2 linked regions of the Pseudonocardia sediminis genome follow. The protein of the gene in region 1 interacts with the protein of each later gene in a pairwise test. Links are inferred from orthologs where the notes say so. Each region holds a gene or a part of one and is shown on either strand. Other genes may lie near its edges. The genes, in order: EV383_RS09700 and clpS.

The links.
Region 2: the proteins of EV383_RS09700 (region 1) and clpS interact in binary tests that used the Escherichia coli proteins (3 or more experiments, as listed by UniProt). The link is inferred for Pseudonocardia sediminis from one-to-one orthologs.

The regions. Positions count from the first base shown.
Region 1 is NZ_SHKL01000001.1:2,051,000-2,065,998, reverse strand. Bases 7,033-9,940 are described here. They hold EV383_RS09700 (Dps family protein), read left to right. Parts: upstream 7,033-8,166; coding sequence 8,167-8,715; downstream 8,716-9,940. Other genes in these bases: cobA (uroporphyrinogen-III C-methyltransferase), read right to left, coding at 8,755-9,940; EV383_RS09705 (MarR family winged helix-turn-helix transcriptional regulator), read right to left, coding at 7,541-8,026; EV383_RS09710 (hypothetical protein), read right to left, coding at 7,033-7,212. In the rest of the region: EV383_RS09735 (lysine N(6)-hydroxylase/L-ornithine N(5)-oxygenase family protein), read right to left, coding at 1-936; EV383_RS09730 (ABC transporter ATP-binding protein), read left to right, coding at 1,171-2,859; EV383_RS09725 (ABC transporter ATP-binding protein), read left to right, coding at 2,856-4,640; EV383_RS09720 (FecCD family ABC transporter permease), read left to right, coding at 4,637-5,677; EV383_RS09715 (FecCD family ABC transporter permease), read left to right, coding at 5,674-6,756; more of EV383_RS09710, read right to left, coding at 6,763-7,032; more of cobA, read right to left, coding at 9,941-9,990; EV383_RS09690 (cobalamin biosynthesis protein), read right to left, coding at 10,232-10,681; EV383_RS09685 (cobyrinic acid a,c-diamide synthase CobB), read right to left, coding at 10,678-12,075; cobO (cob(I)yrinic acid a,c-diamide adenosyltransferase), read right to left, coding at 12,080-12,694; EV383_RS09675 (putative cobaltochelatase), read right to left, coding at 12,768-14,990; EV383_RS09670 (cobyric acid synthase), read right to left, coding at 14,987-14,999.
Region 2 is NZ_SHKL01000001.1:1,168,080-1,183,031, forward strand. What follows is about bases 4,353-7,213. They hold clpS (ATP-dependent Clp protease adapter ClpS), read left to right. Parts: upstream 4,353-5,565; coding sequence 5,566-5,862; downstream 5,863-7,213. Other genes in these bases: EV383_RS05710 (nicotinate phosphoribosyltransferase), read right to left, coding at 4,353-5,507; EV383_RS05720 (DUF2017 domain-containing protein), read left to right, coding at 5,873-6,424; EV383_RS05725 (PE domain-containing protein), read left to right, coding at 6,504-6,812; EV383_RS05730 (DUF3558 family protein), read left to right, coding at 6,863-7,213. Outside these bases: EV383_RS05690 (organic hydroperoxide resistance protein), read right to left, coding at 1-368; EV383_RS05695 (ATP-dependent DNA helicase), read right to left, coding at 491-2,530; EV383_RS05700 (thioesterase family protein), read left to right, coding at 2,750-3,646; EV383_RS05705 (isochorismatase family protein), read right to left, coding at 3,643-4,200; more of EV383_RS05710, read right to left, coding at 4,197-4,352; more of EV383_RS05730, read left to right, coding at 7,214-7,435; EV383_RS05735 (hypothetical protein), read left to right, coding at 7,464-8,000; EV383_RS05740 (M67 family metallopeptidase), read left to right, coding at 8,068-8,562; EV383_RS05745 (MoaD/ThiS family protein), read left to right, coding at 8,682-8,957; EV383_RS05750 (PLP-dependent cysteine synthase family protein), read left to right, coding at 8,964-9,914; EV383_RS05755 (alpha-amylase family protein), read right to left, coding at 10,002-11,297; EV383_RS05760 (glycoprotein), read left to right, coding at 11,459-12,421; EV383_RS05765 (dynamin family protein), read left to right, coding at 12,526-14,388; EV383_RS05770 (dynamin family protein), read left to right, coding at 14,385-14,952. UniProt on the Escherichia coli protein: Involved in the modulation of the specificity of the ClpAP-mediated ATP-dependent protein degradation.

The sequences.
Region 1 (14,999 bases):
CAGCGGCCCGTCACCCGGGCCCCGGGCACCGTCGGGAGCCGGGGCGACGCCGGCGACGCGGCTCAGGTTGTGCAGCCGCAGACGCTCCCGCCCGGCGACCCGCTCGTGGTAGTGCCGCCGGTAGAGCCGCTCGATCAGCCCCGGGTCGACCACCGACCGGTGGGTGTTCGCGTGGTACCCGGTGATCATCTGCCGGACCTCGGGCGGGGCGAGCGTGAAGGCGTCCACACCGGACGGCGCGAACACCCCGTTCGAGAACGCGGTGGCGTCGGCCGGGCTGTAGCCGTAGCGGGTGAACACCGCGCAGACCTGGGCCGCGGGGAAGCGCCCGTGCAGGTACTCGGCCGCCTCCGCGGCGCTCTGACCGGCGCCCACCACGACGAGACGGCGCGGATCGGACAGCGTGTCCACCCGCTCGAGCAGCTCGTCGCTGTGCCAGACGCGGGGACCGGGGACGACACCGTCGGGCAGGTGCGGGACCGCGCCCGTCGCCAGCACGACCGCCCGCGTGCGCAGCGCGGCGCCCGTGGAGGTGTGCACGTCGAGCAGGCCCGGCTCGCCGGGCACCTCGGCCAGCGAGGTCACCGCGGTGCCGTAGTCGACCTGGTGCGCGAAGCGGGCCGCGGCCCACTCCAGGTAGTCGTGGAACTCGGCCCGGGTGGGGAACGCGGTGCCGTAGCGGACGAACTCCGCGAGCCGGCCCCGCTCCCCGAGATAGCTCAGGAACCCGAAGCGGCTCGCCGGGTCGCGCAGGGTGGCCAGGTCGTGGAAGTGCGAGACCTGCATGCGGGCGTCGTCGAGCAGCATCCCGCGATGCCACCCGAACCTCGCCTGGCGTTCCACGAACCGCACCGACAGGCCGTGCCCCTGCTCGTGCAACGCGACCGCCAGCGCCAGGTTCGACGGACCGAACCCGACCCCCACGACGTCGTGCACCGTGGACGAACCTCGCCCGGGCACACCGATGACACCCGATCCCGACCCCGACATCCCGACCCTCTCCGGGCTCGAGACCCGTGCTCGCGCCGTGCTTACCCTTACCCGAGGTAAGCCTCAGTTCAATACTGCGTTCGGCGTATCGATCTGCGGATCGGACCTGCGTAAGGTGAGGCGACCCTTCGGATGATCGTCGGCGTCGCACCACCCCGACGCAGTGAGCGGAGAACCCGGATGGCACGCGATCGGCCGGGTCGTCGCGTGCTGCGCGGTTCCGTTGCGGCGCAACGCGGGACGGTGTCCGCGGCCGCGGTGCTGTTCTGCGGCCACCAGGCCGGCGAGGCCCTGGTCCCGGTGCTGGTCGGCGTCGTGATCGACGAGGCGGTGACCACCGGCGACCCGGTGGCGCTGGCCCTGTGGCTGGGCGTGCTCGGCCTGGACTTCCTGATGCTCTCGTTCAGCTACCGGTGGGGCGCGCGACGGGCCTGGCTGGCCGACATCCGGGCCGACCAGCGTCTGCGCATGATGCTCACCGTCCGGGTCCTGGACCCGCGCGGCGGGGCCGAGGCCGGGCGCCCGCCGGGTGAGCTGGTCGCGATCGCGACGGCGGACGCCAAACGGGTCGGGGTGGTCAACTTCGTGCTGCCGCTGGGGATCGCATCGCTGGCCGCGCTCGGGGTGGCCGCGGTGTCGCTGCTGGTCATCTCGGTCCCGCTCGGGCTGTTGATCCTGCTCGGCACGCCGCCGCTGCTCTACCTGGTCGGGTTGCTCGGGCGACCGCTGGAGAGCCGGTCGGAGCGCGAGCAGGAGCGGGCCGCGGAGGCCTCCGGAGTGGCCGCGGACCTGGTCGCCGGGGTGCGGGTGCTGACCGGCCTGGGCGCCGGTCCGGCCGCCGTGGCCCGCTATTGCGCGACCAGCCGCGGCGCGCTGGCGGCGACGCTGCGCGCGACCCGGGCCCAGGCCGGCTACTCCGGTGCGGTGCTGGCCGCGAACGGGCTGTTCCTCGCCCTGGTCGCACTCGTCGGGGGCCGGCTGGCGCTCGACGGCGCGATCACCGTCGGCGGGCTGGTCGCCGCCGTCGGGCTGGCCCAGTTCCTGGTCGAGCCGATGGAGACCCTGGGCTGGGTGAACGCGAAGCTGGCCCAGGCCCGGGCCTCGGCCGGCCGGATCGCGGCCGTGCTCGCCGCCGAACCCGCCGTCGGCGACGGGGGCCGGCCCGTCCCGGCGGTGGTGCCCGGCGCGCTGACGGTGCGCGGGCTGACGCACGGACCGCTGCACGGGGTCGACCTCGACGTCGCCGCCGGCGAGCACGTGGGCGTGCTGGCGACGGACCCGGGCGACGCGGTGGCGCTGCTGGCCTGCCTGGGCCGGGAGGCCGACCCGGAGCACGGCACGGTCGAGCTGGACGGGACGGCCCTGGGCGAGCACCCGCCGCGGGCGGCCCGGGCCGCCGTCCTGGTGTGCGCGCACGACGCGGTCCTCTTCGCCGGCACGTTCGACGACAACGTCCGCGCCGCCGCCGCGCCGGGGGCCGACCCGGCACCGGCACTGGCCGCCGCGGCCGCCGACCAGGTCGCCGCCGCGCTGCCCGAGGGCGGGCACACCGCCGTCGCCGAGCAGGGGGCGTCGCTCTCGGGCGGGCAGCGCCAGCGGGTCGCGCTGGCCCGCGCGCTCGCCGCCGGCCCGCCGGTGCTGGTGCTGCACGACCCGACGACGGCGCTGGACCCGGTGACCGAGGCGCTGGTCGCCGACGGGGTCCGCGCGCTGCGGGACGGGCGCACGACCGTCGTCGTCACCAGCAGCCCGGCGCTGCTGGCCCGCACCGACCGGGTCGTGGTGCTCTCCGGGGGCCGGGTCACCGTCAGCGGCCGCCACGACGAGCTGATGGGCCGCGAGGACTACCGGACGGCGGTGACGACGTGAGCGCCCCCGCGCCCGGTACCCCCGCCCCGCGGGACTTGCTCCCGACCGCGGACCGCCGCCGGATCCTCGGCGTGCTGGGCGCGCTGCTGCGCACGCGGCGGGGCACCGCGGTCGCCGCCGTCGCCGCGCTCGTCGCCGACGCCGCGGTCAGCCTCGTCGTCGCGCCGCTGCTCGGGCGGATCGTCGACCTGGTCGCCGAGCGCGCCCCGGCGTCGGCGGTGACCGGGCCGGTGCTGCTCCTCGCCGCGGCCGCCCTGGTGCAGGGCGCGCTGGCGGTGCTGGGCCTGGCCCTGGTCGCCCGCGTCGGCGAGAGCATGCTCGCCGACCTGCGGGAGACCTTCGTGCAGCGCGCCCTGGGTCTGCCGCTGGAACGCGTCGAGCGGGCCGGGGCGGGCGACCTGACCTCGCGGGTCACCGAGGACGTCGCGGTGGTCGGCGAGGCGGCGCGCGAGGCGGTCCCGGAGATCGCCCGCGCCGGGCTGCTGATCTGCCTGACCCTCGTCGGCCTCGCCGCGCTGGACCGGCGGTTCCTGCTCGCCGCGCTGTGCGCGGCGCCGGTCCAGGTGCTGACCGCGCGCTGGTACCTGCGCCGGTCGACCTCGCTCTACGCCCGCGAGCGGACCGCCGCCGGCGCCCAGCAGCAGCAGCTGCTCGACACCGTCGGCGGGGTCGCCACGGTGCGCGCGCTCGGCCTCGACCCGGAGCACACCCGGCGGGTGCACGCCCGCTCCGAGGACGTCGTGCAGGTCGCGCTCGGGGTGGTGCGGCTGCAGACCGGTTTCTTCGGGCGGCTCAACGGGGCCGAGTTCATCGGGATCGCGGCCGTGCTCGGCGCGGGGTTCGCCCTCGTCGGGTCGGGGACGGTCACCGTCGGCACGGCCACCGCGGCGGCGCTGTACTTCGTCGGGCTGTTCGGACCGGTCAACCAGGTGCTGTTCCTGCTCGACACCGCGCAGTCCGCGGCGGCCGGGCTGGCCCGGATCGTCGGCGTCGCCGACCTGCCCGAGCCGCCGGCCCCGGAGCACCCGCGGCACCCCGACGGCGCGCGGATCGGGGCCGACGGGCTCGGGCACGCCTACCGCCCCGGGCACGACGTGCTCGACGGCGTCGACCTCGAGGTGCCCGACGGCTCCACGGTCGTCCTCGTCGGGGCCAGCGGCGCGGGCAAGACGACGCTGGCCCGGCTCGTGGCCGGTGTGCACACCCCCACCCGCGGGCGGGTCCGGATCGGTGGGGTCACCCCCGCCGAGCAGGGCCCCGACGTGCTGCGGGCCACCGTCGCGATGGTCACCCAGGACGTGCACGTGTTCGCCGGCACCCTGGCCCAGGACCTGCGCCTGGCCCGCCCCGCCGCGACCGACGACGAGCTCCTCGACGCACTCGACGCCGTCGGCGCCCGGGAGTGGGCGCTGGCCCTGCCCGACGGCACCGCGACCGTCGTCGGCGCGGGTGGGCAGACGCTGACCGCGCAGCAGTCCCAGCAGCTCGCCCTGGCCCGGCTGATCCTCACCGACGCGCCGGTCGTCGTCCTGGACGAGGCCACCGCCGAGGCCGGCAGCGCCGGCGCCCGGGTGCTCGACGCCGCCGCCCGCCGGGCCACCCGCGGGCGGACCGCCGTCGTGGTGGCGCACCGGCTGACCCAGGCGGTCGACGCGGACGCGGTCGTCGTCCTCGACGGCGGCCGGGTCGTCGAGCGGGGCACGCACGACGAGCTGGTCGCCGCGGGTGGCCGCTACGCGCAGCTGTGGTCGGCGTGGACCGGCGCCCGGGTGGCGCCGTGACCGCGGCCCCGCCCCGCCCTGCCGCACCGCGGACGGGGAGCCTGCGCGCGCGCCGGGTCGGGCTCGTCGCCGCGCTCGTGGTCGCGATCGTGGCGCTGTGCCTGCTCAGTCTCGCCGTGGGCGCGAACCCGATCCCGTTGCGGCTGGTCTGGACCGCGATCGTCTCCCCCACCGACTCCGACGCCGACACCGTCGTCCGGACGCTGCGGATGCCGCGGACGTTCCTCGGCGTGGTGGTCGGGATCGCGCTGGGCATGGCCGGGGCGCTGATCCAGGGCCACACCCGCAACCCGCTCGCCGACCCGGGCCTGCTCGGCGTCGAGGCGGGGGCGGCGTTCCTGGTCGTGCTCGGCATCTCCGTGCTGGGCGTCACGAACCTGTACGGCTACGTCTGGTTCTCCTTCGTCGGCGCGTTCGCCGCGAGCGCGGTCGTGTTCGCCGTCGGGGCGGCCGGCCGGGGCGGGGCGACGCCGGTGACGCTCGCCCTGGCCGGGGTCGCGATCAGCGCCCTGCTCGGCTCGTTCACCTCGGCGATGGTGCTCAGCGACGCCGCGACGCTGGACGCGTTCCGGTTCTGGGCGGTCGGCTCGCTGGCCGGGCGGGACGCCACGATCGCCGTCGACGTCGCGCCGTTCCTGGCCGCCGGGGTGCTGCTGGGGCTCATCAACGCGCCGGGGCTCAATCTGCTGGCGCTCGGCGAGGACGTCGCGCGCGGGCTCGGGACGAACCTCACCCGGGTCCGCTGGACCGGTCTGGCCGCGATCACGCTGCTCACCGGGTCGGCGGTCGCGGCGTGCGGGCCGATCGCGTTCGTCGGTCTGATCGTGCCGCACGTCTGCCGCGCCGTCACCGGGCCGGACCAGCGCTGGCTGGTGCCCGCGTCCGGGCTGGCGGGCGCGGTGCTGCTGCTGACCGCGGACGTCATCGGGCGGGTCGTGGTGCGCCCCGGAGAGCTGGAGGTCGGGATCGTGCTCGCTCTGGTCGGCGCGCCGTTCTTCGTCGCGCTGGTGCGGCGACGGCGGATGGCGTCGCTGTGAGCGCCCCGGCTCCCGCCGCGTCCGCCGTGACCGTGGCGGGACGCCCCGCGCTGCGCTGGCGCGGCCTGTCCGGGGTCTGGCGCCCGCGGATGCTGGCGGTGACCGCGGCCGGGCTCGTGCTGCTGGTGCTGGCCGTCGCGGTGAACGTCGGGCGCGGCGACTTCCCCATCCCGCTGGGCGACGTGCTGGCCGCGCTGGCCGGGGGCGGCACCCGCGGGCAGCAGTTCGTCGTCTGGCAGCTGCGGCTGCCCCGGTCGCTGACCGGGGCGCTGGTCGGGGCCGCGCTCGGGATCGGCGGGGCGATCACCCAGACCGTCGCCCGCAACCCGCTGGCCAGCCCGGACATCCTCGGCGTCACCGCAGGCGCCGGCACCGCGGCGGTGGTGGTGATCGTCCTCGGCGGCGGTTCGTCCACCGTCGCGCTGTCCGCGGCCGGGCTGCCGCTCGCCTCGCTGGCCGGCGGGCTGCTCACCGCCGGGCTGGTCTACGGCCTGGCGTGGCGGCGCGGCATCGACGGCTACCGCCTCGTGCTGGTCGGGGTGGGGGTGGGGGCGGCCGCGACGGCGGTGACGTCCTGGCTGCTCATCGCCGCCCGGATCGGTGACGCCGCCCGCGCCACGGTGTGGCTCACCGGCAGCCTCAACGCCCGCGGCTGGGAGAACGTCGTCCCGGTGTCGATCGCGCTGCTGGTGCTGGTGCCGGTCGCGCTGCTGCTGGCGTTCGGGCTCGGCGCGCTGCAGTTCGGCGACGACACCGCGACCGCCCTCGGCGTGCGGGTGAACGTGGCACGGTCCGCGCTGATCGTGCTGGCCGTCGCGCTGACGGCGGTGGCCACCGCCAGCGCCGGCCCGATCGCGTTCGTCGCGCTGGTCGTGCCGCAGATCTGCCTGCGGCTGGTCGGGGCGCCGCGCCCGCCGCTGCTCGCCTCCGCCGTCTACGGCGGGCTGCTGGTGGTGGTCTCCGACCTGATCGCGCGCACCGTGCTCCCCGCGGAGCTTCCGGTCGGGATCGTCACCGCCGCGATCGGCGCCCCGTACCTGATCTGGCTGCTGGTCCGCGGGCGGTCCGCCCGCGTCTGAGCGGGGTCAGGACCCGAGCGGCACCCGGCGCGGGGGCAGCAGCGCGACCGCGCCGGTGTCCCGGACCCGGATCCCGGGAGCCGTGTGCCGCAGGCCGTCCAGCGCGGCGGTCATGGCGGTGTCGGCGGACGGCGGCCCGGCCGTCACCAGCACCGCGACCCGCCCCGGGGCGCCGTCGAGCACCTCGGCGATCCGCCGTGCCGCCTCGCCCGGGCGGACCGGCTCGACCCGCCAGGCCTCGACGTAGAACAGCACCGTCGACTCGGGATCGGCGCCGGGCCCGGCCGGACCGGTGAACACGACGTCGGCCGCGGCGAGCAGGTCGGCGGCCCGCTCGGGGCCGGACGGCCCGGCGTCGGAGGATCCGCCGTCGGAGGATCCGGCCGGACCGGTCGCGCCGAGCACGACGAGCGTGCCCGCGCGGGCAGGGGTGGTAGCAGGACCGTCGCCGGTCATCGTGGCCTCCTCGAGGGTCCGCGCCCTCTGCCGTCGGATCCGCGGCTCCGCGGGCCTCGCGCCCACCGATACCGCGCGACGACGGCCAGTCTCCTGGCTTCCCGGATCCGCACGGCCCGGTCTTCCCACCGGTGGGTACCGGCAGTGACCGTCCACGACGTCCCGTCCCCGGAGGAACGGGGCCGCGGTGGGACGTGCTCCCCGATGACAGTGGCGGGACCGCGCCGGATTCGCACCGGCTTCCTGCACCGTCGTCGCCGACGACATCACCACGGCGGGGCGCGGTGGTCAACCCGGACCCGGTCCCGACCGGCCTACCGGCGCAACGTCACAGCGGGGTCGGTGCGACCGCCCACTCCGTCTCCGGGATCTCCCCGGCCGCGGCGGCGAACGACCGCAGGGCCTCCACGACGGCGAGACGGCCGCTCTCGGGCATCGCGCCGAGCAGGGTGCCGAGCTCCTTGCGGCGGCGGCCGGTGACGTCACGCACCAGGTCCTCCCCCGCCCTGGTCAGCGCGACCCCGACGGCCCGCCGGTCGTCGTCGGACCGCTCGCGGTCGATCAGGCCCTTCGCCACCAGGCGGTCGCACATCCGGGTCGCGGTGGACGGGGTCACCGACAGCGAGGCGGCCAGGTCCGCGGGACGGCGGGCCCCGTACTGGGCGAGCACGACCAGCGTCCGGTACTGCGGCAACGTGACGTCCTCGTCGACCGCCGCCACCGACCGCGCGGCGACCGCCAGCAGCGCACGGCTGGCCGTCATCACGGCGTCGACGAGGGCGTCCCCGTCGGGCGGGGCGGGCGATGGGCTCACCCGTCGATGGTCGCACTCGGTAATCGGCTTCGCACGACTCGCGTGCATGACCGGCCGCGGGCGGGGTAGGCGGGAAGTCCGACGGTCACGGCCGGACGACGTCCGTCCCGTGACCCGCCATCACTTCGAGAGGACACCACGTGTCGACCGACACCGTCCAGTACACCGTTCCCGGCATCGAGCGCGACCAGGCCGGTGAGGTCGTCCGCATCCTGCAGGACCGCCTCAACGCCCTCAACGACCTCGCGCTGACGCTCAAGCACGTCCACTGGAACGTCGTGGGCCCGCACTTCATCGCCGTGCACACCATGCTCGACCCGCAGGTCGACGGCGTGCGCGAGATGGTCGACGCCGTCGCCGAGCGCATCGCGACCCTCGGCGGCTCGCCGACCGGCACGCCCGGCGCCCTCGTCGCCGCCCGCAGCTGGGACGACTACTCGATCGGCCGCGGCGCCGCGATCAAGCACCTGGGCGCGCTCGACCTCGTCTACTCCGGCGTCGTCGGCGACCACCGGGCCGCGATCGACAGCACCGGCAAGATCGACCACGTGACCGAGGACATGCTGACCGGGCAGTCGGCGGACCTCGAGCAGTACCAGTGGTTCGTCCGCGCGCACCTGGAGAGCGCCGACGGCACGCTGAGCCAGGCCGGGGCCTCCACCGAGAACGACGCCGCCGCGGCGTCCTGACACCCGGCACCGCCACGCCGGGCCGGTGCGGCGCGGGGGCTACGCGGCTCCCGCACCGCCGGGCCCGGGCGCGTCCAGCCCGGCCACCGGCCCGATCACCACGATCGCGGGTGGGCTGACCTCCTCGTCCTTCGCGACGCGGCCGGCCGTGGCGAGGGTGGCCCGCACGGTGCGCTGTATGCGCGTCGTCCCGTCCTGGACGATCACGACGGGGGTGTCGGCCGGGCGCCCGTTCGCGACGAGCACGTCGGCGAACACCCCGATCCGCTCCACCGCCATCATCAGCACTACGGTGCCGGTCATCCGGCCCAGTGCCTCCCAGTCGGTGAGGCTGCGCGGGTCGTCCGGGGCGACGTGCCCGGAGACGACGACGATCTCGTGCGCCACCCCGCGGTGGCTCACCGGGACCCCGGCCAGCGCCGGGGCGGCGAACGCGCTGGTGATGCCGGGAACGACCGTCACCGGGACCCCGGCCTCGGCGCACGCCTGCACCTCCTCGAACCCGCGCCCGTAGACGAACGGGTCGCCGCCCTTGAGGCGCACCACGAACCGTCCCGCCTTCGCGTGCTCGACCAGCAGCTCGTTGATCCGCTGCTGGGCCATCGCGCGGCCGTAGGGGATCTTCGAGGCGTCGATCACCTCGACGTCCGGGGAGAGCTCGTCGATCAGGTCGCGCGGGCCGAGCCGGTCGGCCACGACGACCTGGGCGCGGGAGAGCAGCCGCCGCCCGCGCACGGTGATCAGCTCCGGGTCGCCGGGGCCGCCGCCGACCAGCGCGACGCCGGGCAGCGGGTCCTCCGCGGAGTCGTCGACGACGCCGGCCTGCAGCGCCTCGACCAGGGCGGTCCGGACCGCGGCCGAGCGCCGGTGCGCGCCGCGGGCCAGCACGCCGACGGTGAGCCCGTCGAACTCGCCGGTCGCGGGCGTGACCGCGGTGCCGGCCTGGCCGTCGTCGGCGCGGACGCAGAAGATGCGGTGACGGTCGGCCTCGGAGGTGACCTGCTGGTTCACGGCCGGGTCGTCGGTCGCCGCGATCGCGTACCAGGCGCCCTCGAGGTCGCCGTCGTCGAAGCGACGCGGCGTCCAGGCGATCTCGCGGGCCGCGGCCATGCCCTCGACGGCCGGGGTCACCTCGGGCGAGACGACCTCGACCACCGCTCCGGAGGCGATGAGCTTCGCGACCCGGCGCTGGGCGACCTGCCCTCCCCCGACCACGACGACCCGCCGTCCGGCCAGGTCGAGACCGACCAGGTACTGCTCGTGCGCGCGGTTCACGGCGCTCCTTCCCCGGGTGTCCACGCCCGGCAGCGGTGCGTACGCCGTGGGTGAGGTCTGGCTCCCGGTCGCGCCCGGTGAGGGGCGTGCCCGGTGACAGTGGCGGGACCGCCCCGGACTCGCACCGGGTTCCCACACGACGGCTGAAGGGGTGAGCATAACGACCGATGCATGCTCCGACCGAGCCCGCGAGGTACTCGACACACCTGCCCGGCCCCTCTTGTGCCGGTGTCGCCGCTGTTCAGGGACCGTTCCGGCGGTGTCGGCGGTAGCTCGCGACGGCGACCGTCACACCGTCGCCGGCGGTCTTGGGCACGACGAGCGTCACCACTGCCCCGTCCCCGGCCGACCGCCCCGCCGCGTGCAGCGCCGCCGCCTCGGCGACGCTCGGAGTGCCGACGGCCCGCTCGGCCCGATCATTCGGGTGCGGCACCGTGACGCCGGCCAGCACCTCGGCGGGGAGGCCGAGGAGCGTGGACCCCGTCACCGCGTCCCGCAGGCCCGGCTCGTCGAGCTTGGTCTCCAGGGTCGCGACCACCGCCCCGGCGAGGTCGAGCCCGTGCTCGGCGGCGACCCGGTCCAGCAGCGCGCGCACCGCCCCGGCCGTGACCCCGCGCCGCGCCCCGATCCCGACCACGAGGCCCGACCCGGGCTCCGGCCCCGGGCCCGGCTCCGGGTGCGGTCCGGTCACGCGGGGGCGGCCGCGTCCGCCCGGCTCGCGGCGGTGACGAACCGGGCGACCGCGTCCGGGTTGCCGGCCGGATGGGTGTGCAGGAACGAGGCGTGCACGCCGCCCTGCACGAAGCCCTCCGGCTCGGCCGCGCGCCAGGCCCAGGCCGGGCCTCCGTCCCCGGTCCCGTGCCCGGCCCGCGGCGTCACCGCGCACCGGTGGAACTCGTGCCCGGAGACCCGGCTCCCCTCGTCGAACACCGACGACCCCGTCACGGCGACGGCCTCGCGGTAGCCCAGCGTCAGCCGCTCGGTCATCGCGCCGGTCGCCGGCAGCACCCCGCACATCTCCACGCCGTCGAGCTCGCGACACAGGTAGAGAAGCCCGCCGCACTCGGCGTGCACCGGCGCGCCGGTCCCGGCCAGCGCCGCGATCGCGGTCCGCAACGGCGCGTTCGCCCCGAGCGCGGCGACGTGCTCCTCGGGGAACCCGCCGGGCAGGACCAGCCCGGCGGTGCCCTCGGGCAGCGACCCGTCGCGCAGCGGGTCGACGAGCGCCACCTCGGCACCGGCGGCACGCAGCAGCTCGGCGTGCTCGGTGTAACCGAACCCGAACGCCGGCCCCCCGGCGACAGCGATCACCGGTCCCCGGGCGGCCGGCCCGTCTCCGGAGGCGGCCCGCACCCGGGCGATCTCGGCACCGGGGTCCCAGACCGGGCCCTCCGGCAGCGGCCGCGCCGTCGCCACGACGGCGTCGAGGTCGACGTGGGTCGCGACGAGCTCGGCCATCGCGTCGACCGCCGCCCGCGCGGCCGCGCCGTGCTCGGCCGCGGTGACCAGACCGAGATGCCGCGACGGCACGACCAGCTCCGCGCGGCGCGGCACCGCCCCGAGCACCGGCAGCCCGGCCTCGTCGGCCGCCGCGGTCAGCACCTCGACGTGCCGCGGGCTGCCGACCCGGTTGAGGATCACCCCGGCCACGTCGATGTCGGCGTCGAACGAGCGGAAGCCGTGCAGCAGCGCCGCCAGGCTGCGCGACTGCCCGCGCACATCCACCACCAGCACGACCGGGGCCCCGAGCAGCGCCGCGACCTGCGCCGTCGACCCCGCCCCGTCGGCGATCCGGCCGTCGAACAGCCCCATCACGCCCTCGACGACGGCGACGTCCGCACCGGCGGACCCGTGCCGGGCCAGCGGCGCGATCCGGTCGGTGCCGACCAGCACCGGGTCGAGGTTCCGGCCGGGCAGCCCGGCGGCGAGGGTGTGGTAGCCGGGGTCGATGTAGTCGGGCCCGACCTTGAACGGCGCCACCCGGGTCCCGCGCCGCGCGAGCGCGGCCATCAGCCCCGTCGAGACGGTGGTCTTCCCGCTGCCCGACGACGGCGCCGCCAGCACGACGGTCCGTGCCGTACTCACGGCGTCACCACTCGATCCCCCGCTGACCCTTCTGACCGGCGTCCATCGGGTGCTTGACCTTGGAGGTCTCCATCACCAGGTCCGCGGCCTCGACCAGCTCCGGGGCGGCGTCGCGGCCGGTGACGATCACGTGCTGGCGTCCCTCGCGGGCGGCGAGCACCTCGACGACCTCGTGCACGTCGACCCAGCCCCACTTGATCGGGTAGGTGAACTCGTCGAGGACGTAGACCTGGTGGGTCTGGGCCTCGATCCGGCGCCGGATCTCGGCCCAGCCCTCGGCGGCGGCCGCGGCGTGGTCGTCCTCGGTGCCGGACTTGCGCGACCAGCTCCAGCCGGCGCCCATCTTGTGCCACTCGACGGGCCCGCCCTCGCCGGTCTGCTCGTGCACCCGGCCCAGCGCGCGGAACGCCTCCTCCTCGCCGACCTTCCACTTCGCCGACTTCACGAACTGGAACACCCCGATCGACCAGCCCTGCGTCCAGCCGCGCAGCGCGAGGCCGAACGCGGCCGTCGACTTCCCCTTCATGACGCCGGTGTGCACCACCAGCAACGGACGGTTGCGGCGCTGGCGGGTGGTCAGCCCGTCGGCGGGAACCGACGTCACCTGTCCCTGGGGCATGGTCGCTCCTCCTCGTGGTCGCGGGCGGCGGTGTACGGCGTGGCGGTGTGCTGGGTGGCGGTGTGCGGCGGGATCACGCGGCGCGCCCGGTCCCGTCGGGGCCAGAGCGGGCCGCCCGGACGACGTCGCCGACCCCGTCCGCGGACAGCTCGTCGAGCGTGACGACCGTGCCCCCGGCCGCGGCCGCGAGCGGTCCGGCGAGCCCGAGCCGCACGTGCCCGGACTCGCAGTCGACGACGACGGTGTGCGTCCCGTCCGCGCCGAGCAGTGCGGCGGCGCGGCGGGCGTCGGCGACCGGGTCCCCACCGGGACGGGCGGGCACGGTGGCCCGGCCGTCGGTGAGCAGCACCAGCAGCGGGCGACGCCGGGGGTCGCGCAGGCGTTCCGTGGCGAGCACCGTGCGTGCCTTGAGCAGACCCTCGGCCAGCGGGGTCCGGCCCCCGGTGCGCAGCCGCGCGAGGCGGGCCTGCGCGGTCGGCACGGACGAGGTCGGCGGCAGCGCCAGCTCGGCGGTGCGAGCCCGGAACGTCACCAGCCCGACCTTGTCCCGGCGCTGGTAGGCGTCGCGCAGCAGGCCCAGGACGGCACCGGAGACGGCCTCCATCCGGCGCCGTGCGGCCATCGACCCGGACGCGTCGACGACGAAGAGCACCAGGTTGCCCTCGCGGCCCTCCCGCTCGGCGCGGCGCAGGTCGTCGCGGGCCAGGAGCAGGCCGGGGCCGCTGCGCCCGCGGGCGCGCTGGTGCGGGGCAGCGGCCAGCACGGTCGCGGGGACGTGCAGGTCGGCGGCCCGGGTGGTGGCGGCGTCGGAGGGACGGACCACGCGGCCGGTGTCGGTCCGGGCCCGGGAGCGACGCCCGGGTGCTCCGGCGCCGAGGCCGGGGACCTGGAACCGGCGCGCGGTGGACGGCCTGAGGCGGGACGCGGCGCCGAGGGTCACGGCGCGGCCGTCCCCGTCGCCGCCGGGGCGGGGGTCGCCGTCCTCGCCGGGGCCGGGCTCCCCGTCGGGCCGGGCGTCGGGCTCGGCGGGTCCGTCCGTGGCCGGCTCCGGCGGTGTCCCGAGGGGACCACTCGCGTCGTCGGCGGTCCCGGACGGCCCGTTCGAGGCGTCGTTCCGCGGCTTCTGCGGCCCGGGCGGGGTTGCGTCGGTGCCGGGGTCGGGCTCCCCCGCGTCGGCCTCGGGGTCCCCGTCCTCCGGCTTCCCACCCTCCGGCGGCTCCGGGTCCGGTTCGGGGTCGTCGTCGAGCTGGTCGGCGGCGTCGCGCAGGGCGTCGTCGAGGTCGGACTCGTCGATGCCGGGCTCGTCGAACGGGTCCCGGCGACGGCGGTGCGGCAGCGCGAGCCGGGCCGCGACACGCACGTCGTCCTCGGTCACCGCGTCCGCGCCGCGCCAGGCCGCGTGCGCCGCGGCCGCGCGGGTGATCACCAGGTCGGCGCGCATGCCGTCGACGTCGAAGGAGGCGCAGACCGAGGCGATCCGGCGCAGCTCCCGGTCGTCGACGACCACGTCCGCGACCCTCGCGCGTGCCTCGACCAGACGCTGCGCGGTCTCCGCCTCGGCGTCGGCCCAGTGGTCGGCGAACCCGGCCGGGTCGTCCTCGAACGCGATCCGGCGGCGCATCACCTCGACCCGGGTGTCCACCTCCCGCGACGCGCGGACCTCGACGGTCAGCCCGAACCGGTCCAGCAGCTGGGGCCGGAGCTCGCCCTCCTCCGGGTTCATCGTCCCGACCAGCAGGAACCGCGCCGCGTGCGAGATCGACACCCCGTCGCGCTCGACGTGCGCGCGGCCCATGGCGGCGGCGTCGAGGAGCAGGTCGACGAGGTGGTCGTGCAGGAGGTTGACCTCGTCGACGTAGAGCACCCCGCGGTGGGCGTCGGCGAGCAGGCCGGGCTGGTAGGCGCGGGTGCCCTCGGACAGCGCCTTCTCCAGGTCCAGCGAGCCGATCAGCCGGTCCTCGGTCGCGCCGACCGGGAGCTCGACCAGGCGCGCGGGCCGGGTCGCGCGGGCGGAGCCGGTGGTGTGCGGGCCGTCCGGGCAGGCCGGGTCGGGGACGTCCGGGTCACAGCCGAACCGGCACCCGGTCACCACCACCAGATCCGGCAGCAGCGCCGCGAGCGCGCGCACCGCCGTCGACTTCGCGGTGCCCTTCTCCCCCCGTACCAGCACGCCGCCGACGCCCGGGTGCACGGCGTTGAGCAGCAGCGCCAGGCGCAGGTCGTCGTGCCCGACGACGGCCGAGAACGGGAACCGGGGCGCTGACGGGGGCGTGACGGGGACGGCGGGGGCACTCACGCCCGCGAC
Region 2 (14,952 bases), 880 kb from region 1 along the record:
GGGCACACCTGGTGCGCGCCCTCGACGAGCTCGTCGGCCGCCTTCTGGTCGAGACCGGGCAGGTGCGCGGTGATCACGGCGCTGATGCCGAAGCTGGTGTCGTCGGGCGCGAGGCTGACCGACGCGTCGACGGTGGCGCCGTCGGGGACGGCGACCTTCTGCTTGCCGGCGACCAGGCGCAGCGCGCCGTGGAAGCAGGTGGCGTAGGCCGCGGCGAAGAGCTGCTCCGGGTTGGTCGCCCCACCCGGTCCACCCAGGGCCGGCGGCATCTTCAGGTCCTGGTCGATGATCCCGTCGGACGTGCGGACCCGCCCGTCGCGGCCACCGCCGGACGACGTGGCCTCGGCCGTGTAGATCGCGTCTGCCATGACAAACCTCCGTGCTCGGGGACGTTCGGTTGTGCACAACCTATCGTCGGACGACCGGTCGCTGCCACCGGGAGGTGTGTGAAGTAGACGGGTTGTGACGTGCGCGGTCCGCGGAATGTGCCTCAGGCGCCGCGCAGGCGGCGCAGGGCGCCGTGCACCTTCTCCACGTCCGAGGTCGCCCAGAACGGCGGCAGCGAGGCGCGCAGGAAGCCGCCGTAGCGGGCGGTCGCGATCCGCGGGTCCAGGATCGCGACGACGCCGCGGTCGTCGGTCCCGCGCAGCAGCCGTCCCGCGCCCTGGGCGAGGAGCAGGGCCGCGTGGGTGGCCGAGACGGACAGGAAGCCGTTGCCTCCGCGGGCGTCGGTGGCCTTCTGGCGGGCCGCGACGAGCGGGTCGTCCGGGCGCGGGAACGGGATCCGGTCGATGATCACGCAGGACAGCGACGGGCCGGGCACGTCCACGCCCTGCCACAGCGACAGCGTCCCGAACAGCGACGTCTCCTCGTCCTCGGCGAAGCGCTTGACCAGCAGCATCGTCGAGTCGTCGCCCTGGCAGAGCAGGGGAGTGGAGAGTTTCCCGCGCAGTGCCTCGGTGGCCTGCTTGGCCGCGCGCATCGACGAGAACAGGCCCAGCGTGCGCCCGCCGGCGGCCTCGACCAGGCCGGTGATCTCGTCGAGGTACTCCTGGGCGAGCCCGTCGCGTCCGGGCGGCGGGAGCCGCTTGGCCAGGTAGAGGATCCCGCTGCGCCCGTGGGCGAACGGGGACCCGACGTCGAGCCCGCTCCACCGCGGCGCGTCCGGGTCCTGCACGGGTCCGTGGCCGGGGTCCGAGGCGGACACGTCGGCCTTCTCCGAGCCCGACTCCTTCGGCTTCTCCGCGGGCAGGCCCCACTGGCGGGCGAGCGCGTCGAACGACCCGCCCAGCGCCAGCGTCGCCGAGGTCAGCACCGTCGTGCGCTGGGCGAACAGCCGCTCGCGCAGGAGCCCGCCGACCGAGAGCGGGGCGACCCGCAGGACCTTGTAGCGGGCACCGTCGGGGCCCTGCTCGCCGAGCCAGACGACGTCCCAGCGCTTGGCGGGGTCGCGTTCCTCGAAGGTCTTGGTGAGACGGATCGCGGTCTCGGAGACCTCGTCGAGCAGGGCGAGCGCGACCTTGCGGCCGGTGGCCGCGTCCGGGTCCTCCTTGCGCGCCCCGCCGAGACCCTGACGGCACCCCGCCGCGGCCTCGACGATCGAGTTCAGCGCCCCCGCCGCGGACTGCGGCAGCGTCTCCCAGCGCCCGGGCGCGATGTCCTCCAGGACCATGCCCAGGCCCTCGCCGGCCTCGGTGAGACGGTCGGCGATCCCCTGGTCGACGAGCTTGGCGCACCGCCGCGCGGCCGCGGCCACGGTGCCGGCGGTCAGCTCCGCGGTGGCGGCGCCGGTGACCCGGTCCACCAGCTCGTGCGCCTCGTCGATCACGACGACGTCGTGCTCGGGCAGCACCGAGGCGTCGCCCATCGCGTCGATCGCGAGCAGCGCGTGGTTGGTGACGACGATGTCGGCGCGCCCGGCCTCGGCGCGGGCCTTCTCGGCGAAGCAGTCCTCGCCGACCGGGCAGCGGGTCGCACCCAGGCACTCCCGGGCCGTCACCGACACCTGGCGCCAGGCCGCGTCCGGGACGCCGGGGACCAGCTCGTCGCGGTCGCCGGTCTCGGTGTCCGACGCCCAGTCGTGCACGCGCTTGACGTTGCGGCCCATCGCCGAGATCGCGAACGCGTCGAAGAGCTGCTCCTCGCCCCCGTCGTCGCCCATGTCCTCGCCGTGCAGCTTGTTCAGGCACAGGTAGTTGCGGCGGCCCTTGAGGATCGCGAACGTGGGTTCGCGCCCGAGCAGCGGCTTGAGGCTCTTCGCGACCCGCGGCAGGTCCCGGTCGACGAGCTGGCGCTGCAGCGCGATCGTGGCCGTGGAGATCACCACGGTGGTCTCGCGGACCATCGCGTGCCGGATCGCGGGGACGAGGTAGGCCAGTGACTTGCCGGTGCCGGTGCCGGCCTGCACGGCGAGGTGCTCGCCGCTGGACAACGAGCGGCGCACGGCGTCGGCCATCTTGTCCTGGCCCTCGCGCCGGCTGCCGCCGACGGAGGTGACGGCCGCCTCGAGAAGCTCGGCCACGCCGGGCATGTCCCGGGAGGAGACGGTCGGAGCCGTGGTGGCGGGCACCCGGCGAGGCTACCGCCGCCGTCGCCGGGAACCCGCGAGCCGGGCCGGGTCGGGAACCGCGCGCCGCGGTCGACGGCCGGGCGAACAGCCGGTGAACACCACTGCGGGATGGCGCAGGCCACGTGTGATCCGGCCCGGCCGGGTGGCCGGTGACCTGCGTCATGACGGCACGATGGGGCCGTGACATCGACGCAGACGACCCTCTCCGGGACCCGCCAGGACCCCTCGCTCTACCCCGTGCTGATCGAGCACGACGCCCGCTACTCCGACCTCGACCCGAGCCGCCGGATCGGCCGCGACGCCCTCGTGCGCTGGTTCGAGGACGCCCGGGTGGCCGTCGAGCGGGACGCGTTCGGCGCCGACCTGGTGGCCCGCCTGCAGGCCCGCGTCAAGCTGCTGCTCGCCGCCGTCCGGGTCGACGTGATCGCCCCGCTGCGGGTGGCCGGGCGCTACCGGATCGGGATCGGGGTCAGCCACATCGGCGTCTCCTCGTTCACCTACGCCTACGCCGTGTTCGCCGGCCACGAGTGCGTGGCGACCGGCGAGTCGGTCAGCGTGTACGTCGAGGGCGACGGCCCGTCCCCGCTGCCGGACCAGGTGCGCGGCGCGCTGGCGACGATCCGCGTCGCCGTCGAGCCCTCGGAGCGTCCGGACCGCGGCGGCGCCCGCCTGGTCCGTGAGAACTACCCGTTCCGGGTGGACGTCCGCACCCGCTTCGGCGACCTCGACACCAACCGGCACGTGAACAACGTCAAGCTCGCCGGCTGGTACCTCGACGGCCTCGCCGAGCTGCACCAGGACGTCCTGGGCTACCCGACCGGCGGCCCGCTGGACGGCCTGTCGCCGAGCTCGCTGGCCGTGCAGTACCGGGCGGAGGTCGAGTACCCGAACATCTACCAGCTCCGGGTCGGCGTGCTGGACCTCGGCGAGGACACCGTCCGCTACGCCTGCGGTCTGTTCGACGGCGCGCGCTGCATCGGCCTGGCCGAGGCCGAGGGCAGCCACCACGCCCCGGGCAGCGACGGCGGCCCGGTCAACATCGCCGCGGCGCTGGACCCGTTCCGGATGAAGGGCTAGCGCACCTCGACCCCGGCCCCGCGCAGCTCGTCGAGCGCGCGGGCCGTGGTCGCGGGGGCGACCCCGGCGCAGTGGTCGAGCAGGACGGTCGTGGCCAGGCCGTGGCGGACGGCGTCCAGGGCGGTGGCGCGCACGCAGTGGTCCGTCGCCAGGCCGACGACCTCGACCGTGTCCACCCCGTGCGCGGCGAGCCAGTCCCCGAGCGCGGTGCCGGTCTCGCCCCGGTCCGATCCCTCGAAGCCGGAGTACGCGCTGGTGTAGGCGCCCTTGTCGAAGACCGCCTCGATCGGCGCGACGTCGAGTGCGGGGTGGAACGAGGCGCCGGGCGTGCCGGTGCGGCAGTGCGGCGGCCAGGACGTGGCGAAGTCCGGGGTGTCACTGAAGTGGTCGCCCGGGTCCACGTGGACGTCGCGGGTCGCCACGACGTGGTCGTAGCCGCCGCCTGCGACCAGCGCGCCGATCCCGGCCGCGACCGCGGCACCCCCGTCGACGGCCAGCGCGCCGCCCTCGCAGAAGTCGTTCTGGACGTCGACGACGATCAGTGCGCGGCTCATCTCGACACCTCCAGATGGAACGTCGTCGGGATGGCCGGCTCGCCGCGGGAGAGCTTGAGCCCCTCCCACGGCACCGACACCAGGGCCGCGCGCAGGCGCTCGCGGGCACCCTCCAGGTCGACGGCCTCGGGCACGACCTTGCCGCCGCGCACCATCGGCACCGGCAGGACGGCGTCGTGCGGCCCGGCCGGGAGCGGGTGCTCGGCCAGGAACACGACCTCCTCGACGGCGGTTCCGGTCGGCTTGTAGCGGCGCAGCGCCGACTTCCGGCCGCCCTTGGACTCCTTGGACGCGCTGCGCTTGGCGACCGGGCGCCCGTCGACCTCGACGAGCTTGTAGACCATCCCGCCGGTGGGGGCGCCGGAGCCGGTGACGACCGAGGTGCCGACGCCGTAGGAGTCGACCGGCTCGGCGCGCAGCGAGGCCAGCGCGTACTCGTCGAGGTCACCGGAGAGCACGATCTTCGTACCGGTCGCGCCCAGGCCGTCGAGCTGCTCGCGGGCCTGGCGGGCGAGCTCGCCCAGGTCGCCGGAGTCGATCCGGATCGCGAACAGGTCGGTGCCGGCGGCGGCGATCGCGTTCTCGATGCCCTGCCGGATGTCGATCGTGTCCACCAGCAGCGTGGTGCCGGTGCCCATCGAGGCGACCTGGCTGCGGAACGCGGAGATCTCATCGTCGTGCAGCAGGATCCAGGCGTGCGCGGCGGTGCCCGCGGTGGGGATGCCGTGGCGCTGCCCGGCCGCGAGGTTCGACGTGGCGGAGAAGCCGGCCAGGTAGGCCGCCCGCGCCGCGGCGACGGCGGCCTCCTCGTGCGTGCGCCGCGACCCCATCTCGATCATCGGACGGCCGGCGGCGGCGCTGACCATCCGGGCCGCGGCCGAGGCGATCGCGCAGTCGTGGTTGTAGATCGACAGCGCGAGCGTCTCCAGGATCACCGCGTCGGCGAACGTCCCGGTGACGGTGAGGATCGGCGAGCCGGGGAAGTAGAGCTCGCCCTCCGGGTAGCCGTCGACGTCGCCGGTGAAGCGGTAGTCGCGCAGCCAGTCCAGCGTCGCCGGGTCGACCACGTGGGCGAGCAGCTCCAGGTCGGCGGGGCCGAAGCGGAACGCGTCGAGCGCCTCGAGCAGCCGCCCGGTGCCGGCGACGACGCCGTAGCGCCGCCCGTCGGGGAGGCGGCGCGCGAACAGCTCGAACACGCAGTGGCGGTCGGCGGTGCCGTCGGCCAGCGCCGCGGCGACCATCGTGAGCTCGTACCGGTCGGTGAGCAGCGCCGTTCCGCTACCCGGCGCCGTGGGAGGCCCGTTCATGGTTGTGGAGCTTATGCGCGCTGCCGGGCCGGTGTGGGCCCGTGACACCATGGACGCCATGTCCGCGCCGTCACCGTCGCCCACCGAGCAGGTGGACCCGGCCGTCGACGAAGCCTCCGCCTCGGACACGCCGTGGCAGGCCATCGTCTGGAACGACCCGGTCAACCTGATGTCGTACGTGACCTACGTGCTGCAGAAGCTGTTCGCCTATCCCGAGCCGAAGGCGACCGCGCTGATGCTCGACGTGCACCACAAGGGTCGTGCGGCGGTCTCCTCCGGGGACAAGGAGAAGGTCGAGGGCGACGTGGCGAAGCTGCACGCGGCGGGCCTGTGGGCCACGATGCAGCGCTCGTGAGGGGTGGGGCATGAACAGCTGGAAGCGGACCGGGCGCGGGGACCGGCTGCGCATCGTGAGCGGATTCTCCGGTGAGGAGGCCGGCGTGCTGCGCGGGCTGTTCACCGAGATCCGCCAGATGCTGGGCAACCGGGCCGCGCAGGCGCCCGAGGACGAGCTGGCCGCCCTGACCGGGATCCGCACCGGCCCGACGAGCCGTCCCACCGACCGGGTCCTGGCCCGGCTGCTGCCCGACTTCACCTCCGAGGACTCCGACCTGGCCGGCGGCCTGCGGTCGCTGCACGAGCCGGAGCTGATCGAGGCCAAGGACGCCGCGGCGAAGCTGGTGCTCGACACGCTGCCCGAGGCCGGGGGACGGGTCGAGCTCGACCTCGACCAGGTCGACTCCTGGCTGGCCGCGCTCAACGACGTCCGTCTCGCGCTGGGCACCGCGCTCGACGTCGACGAGCAGATGCCCGAGCAGCTCCCCGACGACGACCCCCGGGGTCCGCACCTGGGCGTCTACCAGTGGCTGACGTTCGTGCAGGACTCCCTGGTCCAGGTGCGCGTCCGCTCGCTGTGACCCGCCGGGCGCGTGTGCGCCCGCGAACGGTCCCCGTCGATCCCCCGTCCATCCCCGACGCGGGTGTCACGGTGGCCCGATGCACGCCCACGCACCCGCCGGTTACCGCCTCGACCCGGACCGGCTCCGGTCCCTGATCGCCTCGCTGCAGGACATGGTCGCCCGGCTCTCACGGACCGCGATGGAGCTCGACGCCGCCGTCAGCGCGTCCCCGCCCGGGCACGACGAGGTGTCGCTGAACATGTACCGGCAGCTCGTCACGATGACGGAGCAGGCGCGGGCCTCGATCGGTGACCGTCAGGTGCGGCTGCTCGCGGCGATCGCGGCGCTGCAGGCGCAGCTGAGGGCCTACGAGGACGCGGAACGGGCCGGCGCGATCCCGGTATGAGGGCTCGTCGGGGTACGGCCCGGCCGGTGTGGCGGTGGACGGCGGTCCGGGTGGCCGTGCCCGCGGGTCTGCTCTGCTGGCTCGTGCTGGCCGCCGGATGTTCCCCCGGCGAGCCACCGGCCCCGGTACCGGTGACGGCCGGCGCCTCGCCGGGCCGGAATGCGGCGGACGATGCCGCGACGGTGAGCGGCGCTCCGCGTGTCACGGTCCCGCGGGACCCCGGCCGTCTGGCCGGGTGCCACCCGTCGACGGAGCTGCTCGGTCCCGGCCTCGTCGTCCCGTCCACCGCGTCGCCGACGACCGGCGCGGCCGGCTCCGGCTGCTCCTGGACCGGGCCCTCCCCGTCCGGCACCGGGCGCGGCTTCCTGCTGCGCGCCGACGTCCGGGCGGCCGGGCTCGACGGGACCCACCGCGCCCGGGACCTCTTCCGCGCCTTCCGCACCGGTGAGGTGGACGGGCTCCCGTCCGTCGTCACCTCGCCGGAGGGCGACCCGTCGTGCTCGCTGCACGTCGCGACGTCGGACGACACCTCGCTGACGGTGCAGGTCGGGCCCGTGCCGGACCCGTGCGCCGTGGCGACCCGCGCCGCGTCCCGGCTGCTCGCCGCCCTCCCGCCCCGCTGAGTCCCGTACCCATCCCTGGAGGAACAACGTGCCCGCCTACGCCACCACCGCCCTGACCCTCGACGACGAGTCGGTGCCACGGCTGCGCGCCCGCCTGCTGGCCGGTCCCGGGGCGGCGGCGTTCGAGCCGATGACCGCCGCCTACCGCGACGCGTCGGCGACCGTCGCCGGTGTCGCGGCCGACCTCGCACACCTGCTGCGCGACTACGACTGCGCGCACGGCGGCGACGCGGCCGGAGCCACCCGCGTCCACCTCGACGCGCTGCTGCACGGCACGCGCACCGACGCCGACCGGCTGGCCCGCGCCGCCGCGGCACTGCAGGAGCAGGCGGCCCACCACGGGGCCGCGCGGCGTGAGGTCGCCGCGGGGGAGCCGGCCGCCGCACCGGGTACCGCGGCGGTGCCGGGCGCCGCGGACCTGCTGGGCGCCGTCCTCGCCGCAGCGGGACCGTCGTCGCGGGCCCGGCAGGCGCTCGCGGTCTACCAGGAGAACTCGAACCACACGCTGACCACCGCCCTGCCCGTGTTCGGACCCCGTCCGGCGGGGCCGGAGTGGCGCGTGTGACGGGGGTGGTGTGAGCCGCGCCGACACCGTGTGCGTCCGTCGTCGGACGCCCCGTATCCTCGAGCGCGTGCTGGTGCTCCGGGCAGACCTCGTCGACGAGATCGTCGCGCACGCACGTCGTGAGTACCCGCTGGAGTCGTGCGGTCAGCTCGTCGGCCCGGAAGCGGGTGACGAGCCCGGCCGCTACGTCCCGATGACCAACACCGACGGGATCGAGAGCGACTTCGCGTTCTCCCCGAAGGAGGACATCCGGCTCGAGCGTGAGCTCGACGAGGCCGGCGAGCGCCGGATCGTCGTGGTGCACTCGCACACCCGGGTCCCGCGGCGCCCGCTCACCGACACCGGCCTCCCCGAGGCCTACCCGTCGGTGAAGGACGTCGAGTTCATGGGCTGGACCCCCGACCAGCACTGGCTGATCGTCGGCCTGACCGCCGCCGACGCCGAGCCCGAGGTGCGGTCCTACCGTCTCGCCGACGGCGAGCCGGCCGAGGAGGAGATCCAGGTCGTGGAGTCGTACATGTTCGCCCACACCGGCTCCGACGACGTCCCCGACCACCGCTGAGCCCACCCGCGCGCACGCGCCGGGGGTGCGCGTGGAATGCCCGTCGCTCCCGGACGCGTTGCCCAGGACAGTCCCCTTGATTTCCACCGGCAACCGATCCGACCAGGAGTAACCCGAGCATGGCCGTCACCGTCTCCGTCCCGACCATCCTGCGCACCCACACCGACGGCGAGAAGTCCGTCGAGGCGAAGGGCAGCAACGTCGCCGAGGTGATCGACGACCTCGAGTCGCGTCACGGCGGCATCAAGGAGCGCCTGATCACCGACGGCAAGCTCCACCGTTTCGTCAACATCTACGTCGACGACGAGGACATCCGGTTCGCCGGCGGCCTCGAGGCCCCCGTCCAGGAGACCTCCACGCTGACCATCCTCCCGGCCGTCGCGGGCGGGAAGTAGCAGCTCATGGCCCGTTACGACTCGCTGCTCCAAGCGGTCGGGGACACCCCGCTGGTCGGGCTGCCGTCACTGTCGCCGTCCGAGGACGTCCGGATCTGGGCGAAGCTCGAGGACCGCAACCCCACCGGTTCGATCAAGGACCGGCCCGCGCTCGCGATGATCGAGGACGCGGAGAAGCAGGGCCTGCTGACCCCGGGCTGCACGATCCTGGAGCCGACGTCGGGCAACACCGGCATCTCACTGGCCATGGCGTCCAAGCTCAAGGGCTACCAGCTGGTCTGCGTGATGCCGGAGAACACCTCGGCCGAGCGTCGCCAGCTGTTGGCGATGTACGGCGCGCAGATCATCTCCTCGCCGGCCGCGGGCGGCTCGAACCAGGCCGTCGCGGTGGCCAAGGAGCTGGCCGCGGAGCACTCCGACTGGGTGATGCTCTACCAGTACGGCAACCCGGCGAACACCGATGCGCACTACCGCGGCACCGGTCCGGAGATCCTGCGCGACCTGCCGTCGGTGACGCACTTCGTCGCCGGGCTGGGCACCACCGGCACGCTGGTCGGGGCCGGGCGCTACCTGCGCGAGCAGAAGCCCGACGTCCAGATCATCGCGGCCGAGCCGCGCTACGGGGAGCTGGTCTACGGGCTGCGCAACCTGGAGGAGGGGTTCGTCCCCGAGCTCTACGACGCGTCCGTGCTGACCGGCCGGTTCTCGGTCGGCAGCTACGACGCGCTGCGCCGCACCCGCCAGCTCGTCGAGCAGGAGGGCATCTTCGCCGGCATCTCGTCCGGCGCGATCCTGCACGCCGCGATCGCGGCCGCGGAGAAGGCGCACAAGGCGGGCGAGACCGCGGACGTCGTCATGATCGTCTGTGACGGCGGCTGGAAGTACCTGTCCACCGGCGCCTACTCCGGCGACCTGGGCACGGCCGCACAGGGCATCGACGGCCAGCTCTGGGCCTGATCCCGCGCCCGTCTCTCAGCGAACGGCACCCTCGTCGGAATCTTTCCGACGGGGGTGCCGTTCGTCGTGCCCGCCAGGGCCCGGGACTCAGCCGGTGAGGATCCGCCAGGTGTGGGGCTCCAGGAGCAGGGGATCGTCGGTCGGGGCGGCTTCGGCCTGGACCTCGCCGTGCAGCTCGTCCGGGAAGCGGAACGGGGCGTCGTCCACCGAGAGCAGCAGGACCAGGCCTCCGCCGTCGCCCTCGCGCGGGGCCGAGCGCAGGGCGATCGTGGTGTCGGTGACGTGCTCGACGGTGGTGCGGGCGTCCACCAGCCAGGGGTGGCGGCGGCGGAGCCCGATCAGGCGCTGGTGCAGCTCACGGGTGGCGGCGCCGAACGGCGCGAGGCCGTCGGGGGTGTCCGGGAACGGCGGGCGGATCGCGTCGTCGCCGTGCTCGCGCTCCTCCTTGACGCCGGTGAACGCCTGCTCGTCCCCGGCGTAGATCGCCGGGATCCCGGCGACGGTCATCAGCACCGCGACCGCGTGTCCGAGGTGCGCGGGGTTCTCCAGGCGGCTCGCGATGCGGGTGACGTCGTGGTTGCCGACGAACGTGAGCGGCGTGAACGTCGCCAGCATCTCCTCGTGCCGGCTCAGGTTCCAGGCCAGCTCGTGCAGGTTGCCGTCGTTGAGCGAGCTCCAGATCGACTTCCACAGCTCGTACTGGGTCACCGAGTCCAGGCCCGACTCGGCGACGACCGCCGCGTAGTCGCCGTGGATGACCTCGCCGACGAACCACGCGTCCGGGTGCCGCTCCCGTACGCCCGGGAGCACGGCGGCCCAGAACGTCGACGGCACCTGGTAGGCGGCGTCGAGGCGCCAGCCGTCCACGCCGCGGTCGAGCCAGTGCGTCATGACGGCGGCGACGTGCGCGCGCACGGCCGGCTCGTCGTGGTCGAAGGAGACGAGCTTGTCGTGGCCCTCGAAGGCCTCGGGCTCGTCGCCGTTCCAGCGGAACCATCGGCCCGCCTCGGACTCCGGCCCGTCCTGGAGGGCCCGTGTGAACTGCGGGAACGAGCGTCCGACGTGGTTGAACACGCCGTCGAGCAGGATCCGGATCCCGCGGGTGCGGCAGGCGGCGACGAGACGGTCGAACGCGGCGTCGTCACCGAGGCGGGGGTCGATCCGGAAGTGGTCGACGGTGTCGTAGCCGTGGGTCTCGGAGGCGAACACCGGGCCCAGCGCGAGCCCGGAGCAGCCGAGCTCGACGAGGTAGTCCAGCCAGGGCTCGAACCGGTCCAGGCGCGGTTCCGGCGGCGTGCCCTCGGGCAGTGCCTGCGCCTCGGCGCCGACGAAGCCGAGCGGGTAGGCGTGCCACCACACCGCATGATCGATCCATCGGTCCATGCCGCCATCCTCCCGGTCGGTGTCCGGACGGCTGCGACCGGCTTCTGAGCAGTGGTCCGGCGGGGGATGAGTACTCCGGTACTCATGACCGTCGCCGGTCGCCGGAGCACTCTTCTCCTCAAGCGAGACCCCGACACTCCAGCGAAGAAGAGGCGATGACGATGACCGACACCGTGGGTTCGAACTTCAACCAGCAGGCCAAGTCCGGTGGTGACGACGGCGGCGACATCTTCCAGAACCAGCAGCAGGCCGGCGCCGGGCTGGGCGGGTCGAACTTCAACCAGCAGGCGAAGTCGGGCGGCGACGAGGTCCTGGTCGGCCCGAACGGCGAGCAGGTCTTCACCGACGAGCAGGGGCGCCACTTCTTCTTCGACGCCGACGGCGACCGGATCTTCCTGCCGGAGGACGACGGCGGTGACATCTTCCAGAACCAGCAGCAGGCGGGTGCCGCCGGGCTCGGCGGGAGCAACTTCAACCAGCAGGCGAAGTCCGGTGGTGACGACGGTGGCGGGGACATCTTCCAGAACCAGCAGCAGTCCGGTGCCGGTGGCGGGGGCAGCAACTTCAACCAGCAGGCGAAGTCGGGCGGTGGCGACGACGGCGGGGACATCTTCCAGAACCAGCAGCAGTCGGGCGCCGGCCACGGTGGGTCGAACTTTAACCAGCAGGCGAAGTCCGGTGGTGATGACGACGGCGGGGACATCTTCCAGAACCAGCAGCAGTCGGGCGGCGGCCACGGTGGGTCGAACTTCAACCAGCAGGCGAAGTCCGGTGGTGACGACGGCGGCGGGGACATCTTCCAGAACCAGCAGCAGTCGGGCGGCGGCCACGGCGGGTCCAACTTCAACCAGCAGGCCAAGTCCGGTGACGACGACGGCGGCGGCGACATCTTCCAGAACCAGCAGCAGTCCGGTGCCGGTGGCGGGGGCAGCAACTTCAACCAGCAGGCCAAGTCCGAAGGGAGCGACCACGATGACGCCCCCGTCGAGACCGTCGCCCACCACACCGAGGAGCCGACGTTCGCCCCGGCGTACGAGGAGCGCAGCTTCGAGGCCGAGAGCCACGACAGCGGCGGCTCGGACGGTTCCGGGGACCACGCGGCCGCGATGAGCCACGACGGCTGAGTCGACGACGCCCCGTAGCGAACCGCGGGGCCGGAACGAGTGAGCAGGTGCCCGGACGCCGAGTCCGGGCACCTGCTCACACGTGCGAGGGGAGACGACTCCAGATGCCCGCAACCCCGAGTGCCGCCGCGAAGCACGCGCTCGAGACCCTCGACATGACCGTCAAGGGCGCCCGTGCCTACGACCGCGAGGACCTGGCCGACCGCCTCCGCGCCGCGCGCAGGCTGCTCGAGGCCGCGACCGTCACCGTGCACGTCGTCGGGGAGTTCAAGCAGGGCAAGAGCTCCCTGGTGAACGCGCTGCTCACGGCGCCCGTCTGCCCGGTCGACGACGACATCGCCACCGCCGTCCCGACCGAGGTCCGCTACGCCGCCGAGCTGGCCGCGAGCGCCAGCTTCGAGTCCGCGCCCGGATCCGGCGGCCCGGGGTGGACCGAGGCGATCTCGCCGTCGGACATCGCCGCCTACGCCTCGGAGTCGGGCAACCCGGGCAACACCCGTCGTCTGCGCTCGGTCACCGTCGGGATCTCGCGCCAGCTGCTCTCCACCGGGCTCGTCCTGATCGACACCCCCGGCGTCGGCGGTCTCGGCTCCACCGCCAACGCGACGGCGATGAGCTCGCTGCCCCAGTCGCACGCGGTGCTGTTCGTGACCGACGCCTCCCAGGAGCTGACGGCGGCGGAGCTGCGGTTCCTGCGCACCGTGCGCGAGCTGTGCCCGACGTTGCTGCTCGTGCTGACCAAGACCGACCTCTACCCGCAGTGGCAGCGGATCCTCGACCTCGACCAGGGCCACCTGCGCCGGAAGGGGATCACGGTCGACGCGGTCGCGGTGTCGTCGGAGATCCGGGCGCTCGCCGCGAAGGACGCGGACCAGGAGCTGAACAACGAGTCCGGCTTCCCGGAGCTGGTCCGCCGGATCAACGACGTGCTCGCCGGCTCCGAGCGGATCGCCGTCGACTCCGTCGTCACGCACCTGGGCTCGGCGCTGGGCCAGATGGAGGTCGCCGCGACGGCCCGTCGCGACGCCCTGCTCGACCCGGAGAACGCGGCCGAGCTGGTCGCGACGCTCACCGCGGCGAAGGAGAGCGCCGACGCGCTGCGCGAACGGTCGTCGAAGTGGCAGCTGCTGCTCAACGACGGGTTCGCCGACATCGCCTCGGACGTCGACTTCGACCTGCGCGACCGCGCCCGCCGCGCGATGCACGAGGCGGAGGCCGCGATCGACGAGGGCGACCCGGCGAAGAACTGGGAGGAGTTCGAGCAGTGGTTCCGCCAGCGCCTGGCCGGTGAGGCGCTGGAGAACTACGCGCTGTTCGTGCGCCGGGCCAAGGAGGTCGCCAACACCGTCGGCGAGCACTTCGACCTGGCCGAGTCCGAGATCGTCACCGCCCGCGAGGTGTCCGCCCCGGTCGAGCTGCTGGACACGTTCACCGTCGACTCCGCGTTCGTGGAGAAGAAGGCCAAGGGCGCCGGGATGGCCGCGTTCCAGAAGGCCTACGGCGGTTTCCTGATGTTCACCATGCTCACGCACATGGCGGCACTCGCCATTCCGGCGCCGTTCGGCCTGATCACCGGTGCCCTGATGGGACGCGCCGGGCTCAAGGACGAGCGGCGGCGTCAGCTGGAGAAACGCCGCAGCGAGGCGAAGGCGGCCGTGCGCCGGTTCGTCGACGAGTTCCAGATGCAGGTCGGCAAGGACTCCCGCGACGCGATCCGGCACGTCCAGCGCGAGCTGCGGACCGCGTGGACCGAGCGGGTCTCGGAGCTGCAGCGCTCCGCGGCGGCCGGGCTGGCCGCCGCGCAGGAGTCCGCGCGCACCGGTGAGTCCGACGTCGGGGCGCGGGAGCGGATCGCGAACGACCTGGCGTCGCTGGCGATGCTGCGCGCCCGCCTCGACGACCTGGCCGGGCACCTGGAGCGGGTGCGCGGCGAGCCGGTGACCGCAGGAGAGGGCGCGCCGCGATGACCCCGGCACCCCCGACGCTGGTCAACCGCGTCCGCGGGCTCGTGCACCGGGCGTGCAGCGTCTACGGCGGGGGCCCGGCCATGCCGGACCTGCTCGCCGCGGCCGCGCGCCTCGACGAGCCGTTGCGGGTCGCGATCGCCGGACGGATCAAGGCCGGCAAGTCCACGCTGCTCAACGCGCTCGTCGGTCAGGAGCTGGCGGCCACCGACGCGGGGGAGTGCACCCGCGTCGTCACCTGGTACCGCGACGGGCACACCTACCGCGTCGGCGCCCAGCTGCGTTCCGGGCGGCGTCTCGGCCTGCCGCCCGGGCCCACCGGAGGGGCCCCGGACCTGCAGGGCCTCTCCGCCGACGAGATCGACCACCTGATGGTCGACTGGCCGTCCCCGGCGCTGCGCGAGATGACGCTGATCGACACCCCCGGCATGGACTCGCTGACCACCGAGCTGTCCGGGCGCACGACGTCCACCCTGACCCCGGATGACGACGAGGGACCGGGCGCCGTCGACGCCGTCGTCTACCTGATGCGGCACATGCACGCCACCGACGTCTCGTTCCTGGAGG